3 regions of the Pseudarthrobacter sp. MDT1-22 genome follow, and region 2 is predicted to be linked to each of the others. Evidence: riboswitches for the same ligand, from Rfam matches in the RefSeq annotation. Region 2 holds a riboswitch; each other region holds the start of a gene.

Region 1 (4,237 bases), on a different contig from region 2:
GCACCCAGCCGGTCACCATCGAGACGCCGGTCAGCACCACTGTGGGCACCGCTTTCACCAAGCCCACGCCTCTGGTGGTCCCCATCCTGCGCGCCGGGCTCGGCATGCTTGAGGGCATGACCAAGCTGGTCCCCACTGCTGAAGTGGGTTTCCTGGGCATGGCCCGCGACGAAGAAACCCTGGACATCATCACCTACGCGGAGCGGCTCCCGGAAGACCTGACGGACCGGCAGATCTTTGTGCTGGATCCGATGCTTGCCACAGGCGGAACCCTGCGCGAAGCCATCAAGTTCCTGTTCAAGCGCGGCGCCTCCGACGTCACGTGCATTTGCCTCCTGGCCGCGCCGGAAGGCCTGGCCAAGCTCGAAGAGGAACTTGCCGAGGCCAACGTGACCATCGTGCTGGCCTCCATTGACGAACGGCTCGACGAGAAGTCCTACATCGTTCCCGGGCTCGGCGACGCCGGCGACCGCCTGTACGGCATCGCCGGCTAATTCGGGGCTGCTTCGGATTTCAGGTCTTCCGCTTTTCTGCCGCCGCCGTTAGCCTGTGGCGCATGGACTGGAAGCTTGAACTCGTTTTTGTGCCCGTATCCGACGTGGACCGCGCCAAGGATTTCTACGTCAGCAAAGTTGGATTCAACCCGGATTTCGACGAGTGACCCATGGATGGCATCCGCTTCGTCCAGCTGACCCCGCCGGGATCCGCCTGCTCCATTTGTATTGGCGAGGGCCTCAATGTCGCCCCTCCGGGTACGGCCCCAAGCCTGCAGATGGTGGTCAGCGACATCCAGGCTGCCCACGACCACCTCAAGGGCAACGGTGTGGAGGTCAGCGACATAGACATCCAGGGCTGGGGGCACTTCGTCTACTTCGCGGATCCCGACGGAAACAAGTGGGCGGTGCAGTACATCCCGGGCCGTGACGCCTAAGCCGGTGACGCCTGGGGCAAAATAGGCAGCATGAACATCCCCACACCTGCCGCCACACGAACACTGACCTGCCGGGCCGTCCTTTTCGATATGGACGGCACGCTGGTGGACTCCACGGCAGTAGTGGAGGAGGTCTGGGGAGAATTCGCGGCCCGGTACGGCCTGGACGTCGCCGAAATCCTGCGCACTTCGCACGGCGTCCAGGCTGCCGATACCGTACGCCGGTTCGCGCCGGGGGGAGCGGACGTCGCGGCCCTCACCGAGGAACTGGGTGCGATGGAACGGGTGCGGACGGCCGGTATCGTCGCGTTGCCGGGGGCTGCCGACCTGCTTCGCAGCCTCCCGGCTCAGGCAGTGGCGCTGGTGACTTCAGCGGACAGGACCCTGGCGGACATCCGCATGGACGCTGCCGGGCTGGACATGCCGGCCACGGCCGTGACGGCGGACCTGGTCACACGGGGCAAGCCGCACCCGGAGGGCTATCTGATGGCCGCCGGGCTGCTGGGCGTGGAACCGGAGGACGCCGTGGTGTTCGAGGATGCGCCCGCCGGAATCGCGGCAGGCGTTGCTGCGGGTATCCGGACGGTGGCCGTGGGTCCGAATGCGGGCGAATTGCCGGCAGGCGTGCTGAATATCGCGGATTACCGCGCCGTAACCGCCTCCGTGGAAACGGACGCCGCGGGACGGCAACTCATTTCTTTCCGGCTTTGACGCCGGCGGATCACCTTCGTAATCCGCCGGCGCAGCTCAGCGCCGCGGCTGCCGGCGAGGCTCAGTCGGCCTAGTACCAGTTGTGCGACAGGTGGAAGTTCAGCGCGCCGCACGGTGACTGGTAGCGCTCCTGGATGTAGTTCAGGCCCCAGTTGATCTGCGTGCGGTAGTTGGTGACGTAGTCCGCGCCGGCGCTCGCCATCTTCTCAGCCGGCAATGACTGGACGATGCCGTACGCGCCGCTGCTGGCGTTGGTGGCCGTGGTGGTCCATTCGGATTCCTTGGTCCACAGCGTCTGCAGGCACTGCATCTGGTCAGCGGACCAGCCGTACGTCGCCAGCTGGCCAGCAGCGTAGGCCTGCGCTCCTGCGGGGTCGTTGACGGCCACAACGGGCGTGGGTGCAGGTTCCGGAGCCGGGGCCGGAGCGGGCTCCGGGGCCGGGGCAGGTGCCGGTTCGGCGGCCTGGGGCGCGACGTTGATCTCGGCCGGCGCAGCTTCCGGGGAGGCCGGGGGCTGGATCTCGGCTGCCTCGAAGCTCAGCTTCGACTGGGCGCTGGCTTCTTCGGCGGCCTGGTCCGCGCTGGCCGCAAGCGACGCAGACTCGGAAGCGTGTGCTGCGGCGCTGACGCCGACCAGCAGGGCGCATGCCGTCGCGAACACCGCGACGCGCTGGCCCACGGAGGGAATCCGGGCCGCCTTGGACAGTGGGGACATAGCTGCACCGAAGCGGGACTGCTTGCGGTGGCTGTCGGACTTTGTGTCGCCCTGCGGGCGCGTTTGTACCTTGAATTCAGACATGATGGATCGCCTCTCACACCTGCGGAGTTAGCTGTCGGGTTCGGATGAGGGCATCCGGCCACACGGCACAATCACGTGTTGGCTTAACCCCAAAGGGCACTTGGTGCCCGGGACGGTGGGTCCCCCGCCTCTGCCTCTGAAAACGGAATCCGGGAAGCGGCAGAGCTTGGCGTCATCCGGATATGCGGCCCAACGGGAACCACACGTCATCGACGCTACAGGAGCTGGACGCTTAAGTCACATTTTGGTAACAGGAATCACGACGACGGTGTGTCGCCTTGCTGGGCCCGGGCGTCAGTGGGTCGCGCGAGCGCGCCGGTAGGGAAGAGTAACGCGAACTCGGTCCGTCCGGCCCGCGATGTCACCTCCACGCTACCGCCGTGGGCCTCCATGATCGACTGGACAATGGACAGGCCCAAGCCACTAGTGCCTTCGGAGGCCCCGGCGCCCGAGGCCGGCGCTGTACCCTTGCGCGCCGCGTCTGCGCGGGCAAACCGGGAGAAAACGTGGTCAACGAGTTCCGCAGGGATGCCCCCGCCGTCGTCCGTTACCGTCACCGCTGCGTCGCCATTGGCAGACTTCGTGACAGCGGTGACCACGGTGGTCCCCGGCGGCGTGTGCTTGCGCGCATTGGATAGCAGGTTGACAAGCACCTGACGCAGTTGGGACGCATCACCCGTGACGGCGAGCGGCTGGTCAGGCAGTTCAAGGCGCCAGTGGTGGTCCGGGGCGATGACCTTCTCGTCACTGACGGTTTCGATCACGAGTTGTGTGAGGTCAACTTCGCTGAGCTTCAGGGGCTGGCCCTCATCGAGCCGGGCGAGCAGGAGCAGATCCTCCACCAGGGTGGTCATGCGTTCGGACTGGCTTTGGACCCGGGCCAGGGATTTCCGGCCGTCCGGCGTGAAGCTCTCGGTCATCCGCATCAGCTCCGTGTACCCGCGGATGGCAGTCAGCGGCGTGCGCAGCTCATGGGAAGCATCGGCTACGAACTGCCGCACCTTGGTCTCGCTCCGCTGCCGCGCCTCGAGTGCGCTGGCGACGTTGTCCAGCATGAGATTGAGGGCGTGCCCTACGCTGCCCACTTCGGTTCCGGGATTGGAGTTCGACGGCGGGACGCGCACCGCGAGTGCCACCTCGCCCGCGTCCAGCGGCAGCCTGGCCACACGGGTTGCAACCTCGGAAAGCTGCTCCAGCGGCTTCATGGTGCGCCGGATCAGCACAGTTCCTGCCAGTCCGATCAGCGCCAGGCCGCCCAGGGAAACGAACACAAAAGTCCAGACCAGCGATGCCAAAGTACTCTCCTTGGCAGCGAGCGGAAGGCCCGTGACAAGGACATCGCCGTAGCCGGTTTCCACGGCCACAATCCGGTAATCCCCGTTGGACAGCGAGCGGTTCACGGGAAGGCCGTTCCGCGTCAGCGCCAGCAGGGTCTGCTTGTCTTCGGCGTCGAGGGCCAGACGCGTGGTGTCCGAGTCCAGGAAACCGCCACTGGGGATCTGGCCGTCCAGGATCCGCGCATTCAGCGTTCCGACACTCTGCCCGCGGGAGTCAAGCGGGTCCGGCCTGCCGTTGAATCCGCCCAGGGGCGGGCGGCCCGGATCGTTCGACCGTTTGGCGGCCTGGCTCAGCTGTTCATCCAGCTGCCCGGTGAGAAAGGAATCCATGGAGGCGTAACTGAACAGCCCCACGGCGCCGCAGATGGCCACCAGCAGGGCCATGGCCAACAGGATCAGGCGCGTGCGCAGATGCCAGGTGTCCGGTTTCAGCCAGCTCCGGGCTGGCGCTGGGGTTGC
Region 2 (4,237 bases):
GAGACCGTTTGTCCCCGCCCGGGCATTATCCAGACAAATTCAAAATAGGCTAAGCTTTTTAGCGGACCTCGCCGCTGAGCGGGACGCGATACGGTGGGACAACGCAAGGTACTGCGCTCGAGGAGCTGAGCTGGATGACGGATCTGATCGATACTACGGAGATGTATCTTCGGACCATTTTGGAGCTTGAAGAAGAGAACATCGTTGCTCTTCGCGCACGCATCGCCGAACGGCTGCGGCATTCCGGACCCACGGTGTCCCAAACCATCGGCCGAATGGAACGGGACGGACTGGTCGTGGTCTCCGGAGACCGCCACCTGGAGCTCACGGAAGCCGGGCGGAAACGCGCTACGGAAGTGATGCGCAAGCACAGGCTCGCGGAACGGCTCCTGGCGGATGTGATTGGCCTGGACTGGGCCTATGTCCACGATGAAGCGTGCCGCTGGGAACACGTGATGAGTGAACGCGTTGAGCAGCGCATCTACGAGTTACTTAACCACCCCACCGAGTCTCCATACGGCAACCCCATCCCCGGACTGGCTGCCCTGGGCGGACCCGCGCCTGCGCTGCCCGACGCCGGTGTGATTAATCTCCTTGATGCGATGCAGGGCTACGGGCCGGCGTCGAACGTGACGGTCAGCCGGCTGGCTGAACCCATCCAGGTGGAACCTGAGCTGCTGGTCCAGCTGGACGAAGGCGGGATCAGGCCCGGTGCCTCGGTGTCCTTGGAGCGCGTGGGGGAGTACATTTCCGTGCGGGTTCCGGGAATCGAAGGGGCGCTCGAGCTGCCCCCGGAAGTGGCATCCCACGTCTTCGTTTCCGTCCGCTGACGGGACGGCGGTCCGCCGTGTGGGGCCGCGCCATAGCGCAGTGACCCAGGTTCCGCAAAGATAACGGAATTGTTACTGTCCAAGTTAATCACCTATAGTTGTAACTCAGCGTCGATACAAAAGCGTTACCTGATCCGGAGCCGAGCTCTGCCAGCGGATCAGGTGCATCAGTCACCAACTGGCAGAGGCGGGGGAACCACAACCGGCAGTCGTAAGACTGCCTTGGGGTGAAGTCCGTCAGCAGCAAGCCTCTTCCAGCGAAGGATCCTCACGGGATATCTCTGCGCCAAGTGCTTGTCACGGCGGACCGGGTCTTTGAACTCTCTGACCCGAATCCGACAGCTAACTTCGCAGGCTATCCAGAGAGGAACATTCTTGACCACGCAATACTCCAGGGGCCGCCGTCGCGCGGTGGGTCCCGCCTCGGCGCCCAGAGTGGCCGAGGATTTCACCGCGGAGAGGCCCCGCGACCCACAGCGGGACGCCCGCCGCCGCCGGGGACCCTTCCGGCAGATGACGGATTTCGCCGCCGCCAGTGGCCTCGGCCAGAAGGCCGGCATCGCCTTGGCAGCAACAGGCCTAGCACTTACCGTGACGGTTCCTGTGACCGGCCCCGTGATGGCCACTCCGGCACCCGGCCAGGCCGCATCGGCCGTTTCCGCTGCTCCGCAGCCCGAAGTTACCGCCGAAGCCGCCGCCCAAATTGATTTCAGCCGCTCGTCCGTGGTTACCCAGGGTGATCCCGACGGCAAACTGAAGCAGCTGCTGAGCGCACAGTCCGCGGGATCCATTACCCGTGCGGCCTCTGCCGGAAGCCTCGGCTCGCCGCTAGCCCAGCTGGTTACAGTCTCTCCGTTCGGATTCCGGGTCAGCCCCATTACCGGCGGCTCCGGCGATTTCCACCGTGGCCAGGACTTCGTGGCACAGTGCGGAACCTCTGTCCTGGCTGCCGCCAGCGGCACCGTGACCTTCGCCGGCTGGCACCAGTACGGCGGCGGGAACCGCGTTGTGGTGGATCACGGCAATGGCCTTGAAACCACCTACAACCACCTCTCCTCCGGCAGCGTCAAGGTAGGCCAGACGGTCAGCCGCGGCGATGTGGTTGCCCTGAGCGGCACCACGGGCGCGTCCACGGGCTGCCACCTCCACTTCGAGGTCCAGGTCAATGGCGAAGTCGTTGACCCCACGGGCTGGCTCTGACCAAATGATGGCCAACTCTCGAATCGCAGTGACGTGCCGTGACCTGAATGTGACATTGGCTCGGAACTCCTGTAACGTCTAAAGCGCGTCAACTTTTCCGAAGTTGACGTTCTTGAGTGGATTGCCTAGCTCTGCCACCGCTCAAGGTCCGTTCGCATGACATCGTCTGGCAGGGGCGGGGGAACCAATTTTGGTCTTCGATTCTGAAGGCCTTGGGGTTAAGTCGCAAAGCTTCCACTGTGAAGCAGCGCGGCCGGGTGACTCCCATCCGAATCCGACAGCTCACCTCGCAGGCATTGGGAGAGGCTACCTTCGTGTCTTCACGCCATACTTCTGCGCGTCACCGCGCACAACCGGTTCGCACTAACCCCTTGGGCTCCGTGTCCAAGGCCGTCAGTGCCAATGCCGGGACCGTAGGTCGCCAGGCTGCTGTTATCGCAGCTGCATCAGGTCTGATCCTGAGCATGGGGCTTCCGGCCAACGCCGCGGACACCACCGCCGGCGTTTCCGCCTCCACCGAGTCCGGTTCTGCGCAGACGGCACTTGCCGTAACTGCCGCGCCCACGGCTACCGTTTCCTTCGAACGCCCCGTCATCAAGACGACGCCGGCGCCGAAGGTTGAGACGGTCCGTGCGCAGTCCACGGCCTCCGAAGCCGGGGCTCAGGGTGCTGCCGCAACCGAGGCCGCGGCCTCCAAGCTCGCTGACACTGTCTCCTCCGCTGCCGCTTCGGGTCTGGCAGCACTTGCCTACACCGGTATCGGCAACCCCTACCTCTGGGGCGGCACCACTCCCAATGGCTGGGACTGCTCAGGCTTCACGCAATGGGTCTACGCCCAGGCTGGCATCAGCATTCCCCGCACCAATGCCTGGACGGCCATGCGGCCCACCGCCACACCGGCCACCGGTGACCTGGTCATGCAGAATGGCGGCGCCCACGTTGGCATTTACGTCGGCAACGGCATGATGATCAGCGCACTGAACCCGTCACAGGGCACGCTGCTCCACTCCGTGGCATCAACAGGCTCCTCCGCGTTCTTCACAATGGCCCCGTAGTTCCTGCAGTCCAGTAGTTGCTGCAGCCCAGTAGTTGCTGCAGCTTGGCTGCCGGAACCGTTTCTTCGCGAGAAACTCTTCGCTAAATCCCCGTTCGGGGCGTGCCGGCGTACCCCCAAGATGCCGGCGCGTCCAAAGCCCTTAGGCTGCCTACGCGGTCCTGAGGAAAACGAAAGAGAGAAAATTAATGACTACACGTGCAACTGTTGCACGGCACCGCGCCGAGGTCGCCAAGACCAACTCGCTGGCTGTCATTGCCAAGGCTGTCGGCGACAACGCCGGCGGCATGGGCCGTCAGGCTGCGGTTATCGCTGCTGCTTCCGGCCTTGTCCTGACCAGTGGTATCGCTGCGAACGCGGCTGACACCGGCGTCCAGCGTGAAGCTGCGTCCGCTTCGAACCTTGAGGCTGAGGTTTCCGCCCCGGCCATCATTTCGGCTGCTTCCACCATTGCCATCTCCTACGAGAAGCCCGCAGTGACCACCACGCCGGCTCCCATTGAGGCTCCCGCCCCTGTTGTTGAAGCTCCGGCTCCGGCTCCGGCCAAGGCCGCGGCCACCCTCACGGTAGCGTCGGCAACTCCGGCCGCTCCGAAGGCGCCGGTCTCCGCCAGCGGCAAGGGCCAGGCCATCCTGTCCGCAGCCTATGCACAGCTCGGCGTCAGCCAGGACTGCACCATGCTGGTCACCAACTCGCTGGCTGCCGTGGGGATCAACTTCCGCGACTGGCCTGCAGGCTACCTGTCCCTCGGTCAGACCGTCAGCGCCGCCGAGGCCCAGCCCGGCGATCTGTTGTACTACGCCGACGGCGGCGCGGGCGTTGCCCACATTGCCGTCTACGCTGGCAACGGCCAGGCCGTGCACGGGGGCTACAACGGCAACCAGACCGTTGTGTTCAGCGCCAATGTCGGCTCCGGCCCCGTTTACATCCGCGTGTCCTAGCACCAGAGTCAGCATTCGAAGGACCCTCGCTTCACGGCGGGGGTCCTTCGCTGTCTGCGGGCTGCTGCCCTGATCCGGAGAGATGCACGAATCCGACACGTGACGGCGGCCGCTTCTGCGATTAGCTGATCCCGGGATTCTTTGTTTACTCTTGTGGTGTCGATCCATAGCCCGGATATGCCGGGGGCAGCCGGCCCTCGTGCCCCTGACGG
Region 3 (4,237 bases), on a different contig from region 2:
CCGGGTGGCCAGCAGCCACTTGCGCGTTGGCAGCTTCCAGTTCGCCCGCGTCAACGGCGAGACGGACCTTCTCCGCCGCCTGGCCGATCATGCCATCAGCCGCCATTACCCCGACGCGGCGCTCGCCGACAAGCCCTATCTCGCGTTCTTCGAGGCGGTCATAGCCGCGCAGGCGTCCCTGGTGGCGCACTGGATGCTGGTGGGCTTCGTCCATGGCGTGATGAACACCGACAACATGGCCATCTCCGGCGAGACCATCGACTACGGTCCCTGCGCGTTTATGGACGCCTTCAACCCCGGCGCGGTCTATAGCTCCATCGACGCGGACGGACGCTACGCCTACGCCAACCAGCAGGTCATTGCCGAGTGGAACCTCACCCGGCTCGCCGAAGCACTCCTGCCCCTGTTCCATGAAGACCAGGACCAGGCCGTGGCGCTCGCCGTTGAATCCCTCGGCGCCTTCCGCACGCTGTACAGCGCTGCCTGGTCAGCCGGCATGAAGTCCAAGCTTGGGCTGCGCCCGGACACGCACGACGACGTCGCGTCGCCCCTGGTGGACGGCGTGTTGGCGCTGCTCCAGGAAGGCCAGGTGGATTACACCTCCTTCTTCCGGAGCCTCGGCTCGGCGGCCCGCGGGACCCCGGAAACTGCGCGGTCCATGTTTGCGGACCCGGGCGTCTTCGACGCCTGGGCCGCACGGTGGCTGGCCCTGGCGCCGGACGCGGACCTGATGGACCGGGTCAACCCCGTCTACATCCCCAGGAACCACCTGGTTGAAGAGGCTCTGGACTCTGCTATCGCAGGCGACCTGGACCCATTCAACCGGTTGGTGGACGTCCTGGCCGATCCGTACACGCAGCGCCCCGGGCTGGAACGCTACGCCGGCCCCGCCCCTGAAGACTTCGGGAGCTACCGGACCTTCTGCGGGACCTGAGCGAACACCAGGGATGGACGACGGCGGCGCGCGGCCGGGTGCCGCCCGCCGCCGTCGAGCATGGTCGGATCACGCTACGCGGACGAAGGACGCTCCGGCGAGCCAGCTGAGGGAGTGGACTTCGGTTTTGTAACCGTCCACCCCGCCGCTGACTACCTGGCCGTTGCCGGCGTAGACGCCCACATGGCCGGCGTAGACGCCCACATGGCCGGCCGTGATGACCAGATCCCCTGCGGCCGGGGTGCCCACCACCGTGCCGTACTGGTAGAACTGGCCGGGAGCCAGGTCACCCACGCTCTTACCCACCGAGCGCAGCGCCTTCTCCACCATGGCGGTGCAGTCCTGCTGCACGCCGAGCTGTGAAGTGGCCGAAGCCAGGATGGCCGCGCCGAGCGAGCCGGCCGGAGCCTGGGCTGCCGGTGCGGACGTTGAGGCCAGCTGTATACCGGTGTTGGTGGCGGAGGACGGCGCCGCTGCGGCCTTCGCCGCCGGAGCCGGTGCGGCGCCCGGTGCCGTGTAGCCGGCGCCGGGGATCCGGATCTGGTCGCCGGGGTAGATGATGGTGGTCAGCGAGAGTCCATTGGCGGCAAGGACGTCGTTGAGCGGGACGCCGTTGGTGGCGGAAATCTGGCCCAGCGTGTCACCCGAAACGACGGTGTGAACGTTGGCCGCGGCCGGTGCCGGAGCAGCAGCGGCCTGAGCAGTGGCGGCTGGGGCCGCTACCGCCGCACTTGTTTGGACCTGGGCGTTGGCAGTCCCGGCATCATCCGGGCCGTGGACGCCGGCCTGAGCCGGGACGCCGATGCCGAACAGCAGGCCGGATGCAGCAACAGCCACCAGGGCCGGACGGCCAAACGTCAGGGCGTGTGCTTTGGCCGTTGACGACAGGCCGACAGGGACGGTAGAGCTGGCAGAAACCACACGATGGCGTGCGGAAGCGGAATTCTTGGACACGGTTGATCGCCTCTCCCATGCCTGCGGGGTGAGCCTCTCCCATGCCTGCGGGGTGAGCTGTCGGGTTCGGGTCGGAGATACCCGGCCGGTAGCGGCGCCGCACTGAACGGAGCGATACCGACTTAACCCCAAGGCTTCGCAAGAAGCCGTGGAAACGTGGTTCCCCCGTCCCTGCCAGCTGGAAAGCGACTGGATCCCGGTCAGCGGCAGGGCTCGGCATACTGGCGGGAATGGTCCGGCTTGAGCCGGGCCACCGTTTGACCATAACTTCTGCTCGGCGGCAATGTCACATTCCGGTAACGGAATGTAGGAGTGAAATTCACTCGTACATCAGCGCGAATTCTCTACTCCCTGGTAACGATGTTGCAGGTCAACCCCCGTAATCCGTATATGCCCGGTAAGCTCACCAACTATGTCCCGGATTGTTCAAAAAATGCGGCTGCCCGCCCTCGCCGGCATGCTGGCGGTCGCCCTGGTAGGGTCGGCTGCGCTGCTGCCCTCACATGCCGCCGACGACGCCCCGCCCGGCGGCTATCCCTCGTGGCAGGACGTGCAGAACGCCAAGCAAAGCGAGGCCGGCAAAGCGGCAGAGGTCACCAGGATCAACGGGCTGCTGGGCGGGCTTCAGGCCGAAGCGGAGGCGCTGGGCAATGCGGCCGTGACATCCGCCGCGGAGTACGCCCAGGCCGAAGCGGCGCTTCAGGCCGCCACTTCCACTGTGGATGCCCTGACCGCCCAGACGGCACGCGCCGCGGCCGAACTGGGACAGTACAAGAAGGAAATCGGTGCCCTGGCGGCGCAGTCGTATAAGACCGGTGGCACAAACATGGGTTTCTTCGTTGCTCTCGACGCCGTGCAGAACAACAGCATCCAAGGCCTGAATATCGTCCAGATCGTCAGCGACAAGACTGCAGCCCTGGTGAACAAATCCGCAGCCGCCGAACGCATTTCCCGCGCCCTGGCCGATCAGGAGCAGGCAGCCAGGGCCGAACGCGAGCGACTGTACGGCGAAGCCCGGACCAAGCTCGACGCCGCCCAGTCCGCCCAGCAGGCCATGTCCCGGCAGATCGCGGAGCAGCAGGAGCACGGCCAGGAACTGACCGCGCAGCTGGCCTCCCTCAAGGGCACCACCGCTGCGGTGGAGGGTGAGTTCCGGCAGGGCCAGGTGGCCTTGGCCGCGTACGAAACGGCGCAGGCCGCCAAACGGGCCACGGCCCAGGAACAGGCGCGCCAACAGGCGGAGGCGGCAGCCAAGGCAGCTGCACTCGCCGCCGCGCAGAAACCGGCTCCGGCCCCACCTGCTGTACCGGGAGTGCCCGCCCCGCCTCCAGTCCCGAGCCCGACGCCGGTCCCGCCGCCCGTCGTCGTCGTGCCTTCCGTGCCGGGCGGCGCTGTGAACGACCCCGCCGGCGCAAAAACCTACGCGGCCGGGCAGTTGGGCGCCTACGGCTGGGGCCAGGACCAGTTTCCGTGCCTGGCGTCGCTGTGGACCAAGGAGTCGAACTGGCTGACCACCGCCACCAACCCGTACTCGGGCGCATACGGCATCGCCCAGTCGCTGCCGGCCAGCAAGTATGCCAGCGCCGGCAGCGACTGGCTCACGAGCTACCGGACCCAGGTCAGTTGGGGCCTGTCCTATATCGCTGACCGCTACGGGTCACCGTGCAGCGCGTGGAACCATTCCGTGGCCAACAACTGGTACTGACCTGCCGGGGGAGGGCAGCCGGGTCACGTTCCCGGGGGCTTGGCGAATTCCGCGGCGCTGAAGAATTCAATGCCGACGAAGGCTTCGTCGCCGTCCACCCAGGCGTCATGCCCGGGTGGAATGGTGTACGAATCGCCGGCGCTGATGCTGATCCGGTTGCCACCGGTGGTCTCGACGTTGAGGGCACCGGAAACGCAGTATCCGACGTGGTTGTTCTGGCAGGACTCGGTCTGGACCACCGGCTTGATGCAGTCCGACCAGCGCCAGCCGGGACTGAACGTCAACCGGCCGACCGTGTAGTCGCCCAGGTTGACGACATCCACTTCGGTTTTCTCCGGCCGGCGCTTCTCATCCGGTGTGTTGTGGGACTTGACTGCCAGTTCTGTGACGATGTTTGTAGGCATGACACGCAGACTTTCTCTGTTGGTTTTGTGTCCGGCAGCTTTCTGTCCCTGGCTGCCAGACCACATCTGAGGCGCTTACGCTTGCCAGCATCCTCCCGCCGGCGGCGCTTGTCGAGACCCAAACCACTAGGCTTTTCCCATGCCCGATTTTGAACGGTTCCGGGTCCTGCTGGAAGAAGAGCGCGCCCGGAAACTCGAGCTGCTCCCCGCGCTCCGTGCGGACATCTCCTCGGCGAACGC

What was found. A riboswitch is a leader RNA that binds a small molecule or an ion and turns the genes downstream of it on or off. The one in region 2 is predicted to bind cyclic di-AMP.
Region 1: it holds a riboswitch for cyclic di-AMP, as region 2 does, so the genes downstream of both, ACX80M_RS16915 (aggregation-promoting factor C-terminal-like domain-containing protein) here and ACX80M_RS13675 (C40 family peptidase) in region 2, are expected to answer to the same signal.
Region 3: it holds a riboswitch for cyclic di-AMP, as region 2 does, so the genes downstream of both, ACX80M_RS07965 (C40 family peptidase) here and ACX80M_RS13675 (C40 family peptidase) in region 2, are expected to answer to the same signal.

What each region holds. Positions count from the first base shown of each region.
Region 1 covers NZ_JBTNDK010000025.1:6,935-11,171, forward strand. Annotated here, with positions in the region: gene upp (uracil phosphoribosyltransferase) at 1-494, shown strand, start outside; partial or broken gene ACX80M_RS16905 (VOC family protein) at 557-931, shown strand; gene ACX80M_RS16910 (HAD-IA family hydrolase) at 962-1,642, shown strand; gene ACX80M_RS16915 (aggregation-promoting factor C-terminal-like domain-containing protein) at 1,713-2,441, opposite strand; cyclic di-AMP (ydaO/yuaA leader) riboswitch at 2,447-2,599, opposite strand; gene ACX80M_RS16920 (sensor histidine kinase) at 2,699-4,237, opposite strand, start outside.
Region 2 covers NZ_JBTNDK010000016.1:70,627-74,863, forward strand. Annotated here, with positions in the region: gene ACX80M_RS13665 (metal-dependent transcriptional regulator) at 135-830, shown strand; cyclic di-AMP (ydaO/yuaA leader) riboswitch at 984-1,202, shown strand; gene ACX80M_RS13670 (M23 family metallopeptidase) at 1,206-2,030, shown strand; cyclic di-AMP (ydaO/yuaA leader) riboswitch at 2,178-2,340, shown strand; gene ACX80M_RS13675 (C40 family peptidase) at 2,411-3,085, shown strand; gene ACX80M_RS13680 (C40 family peptidase) at 3,273-4,025, shown strand.
Region 3 covers NZ_JBTNDK010000007.1:113,635-117,871, forward strand. Annotated here, with positions in the region: gene ACX80M_RS07960 (protein adenylyltransferase SelO) at 1-934, shown strand, start outside; gene ACX80M_RS07965 (C40 family peptidase) at 1,004-1,888, opposite strand; cyclic di-AMP (ydaO/yuaA leader) riboswitch at 1,918-2,086, opposite strand; gene ACX80M_RS07970 (aggregation-promoting factor C-terminal-like domain-containing protein) at 2,301-3,593, shown strand; gene ACX80M_RS07975 (cupin domain-containing protein) at 3,617-3,997, opposite strand; gene ACX80M_RS07980 (TraR/DksA family transcriptional regulator) at 4,137-4,237, shown strand, end outside.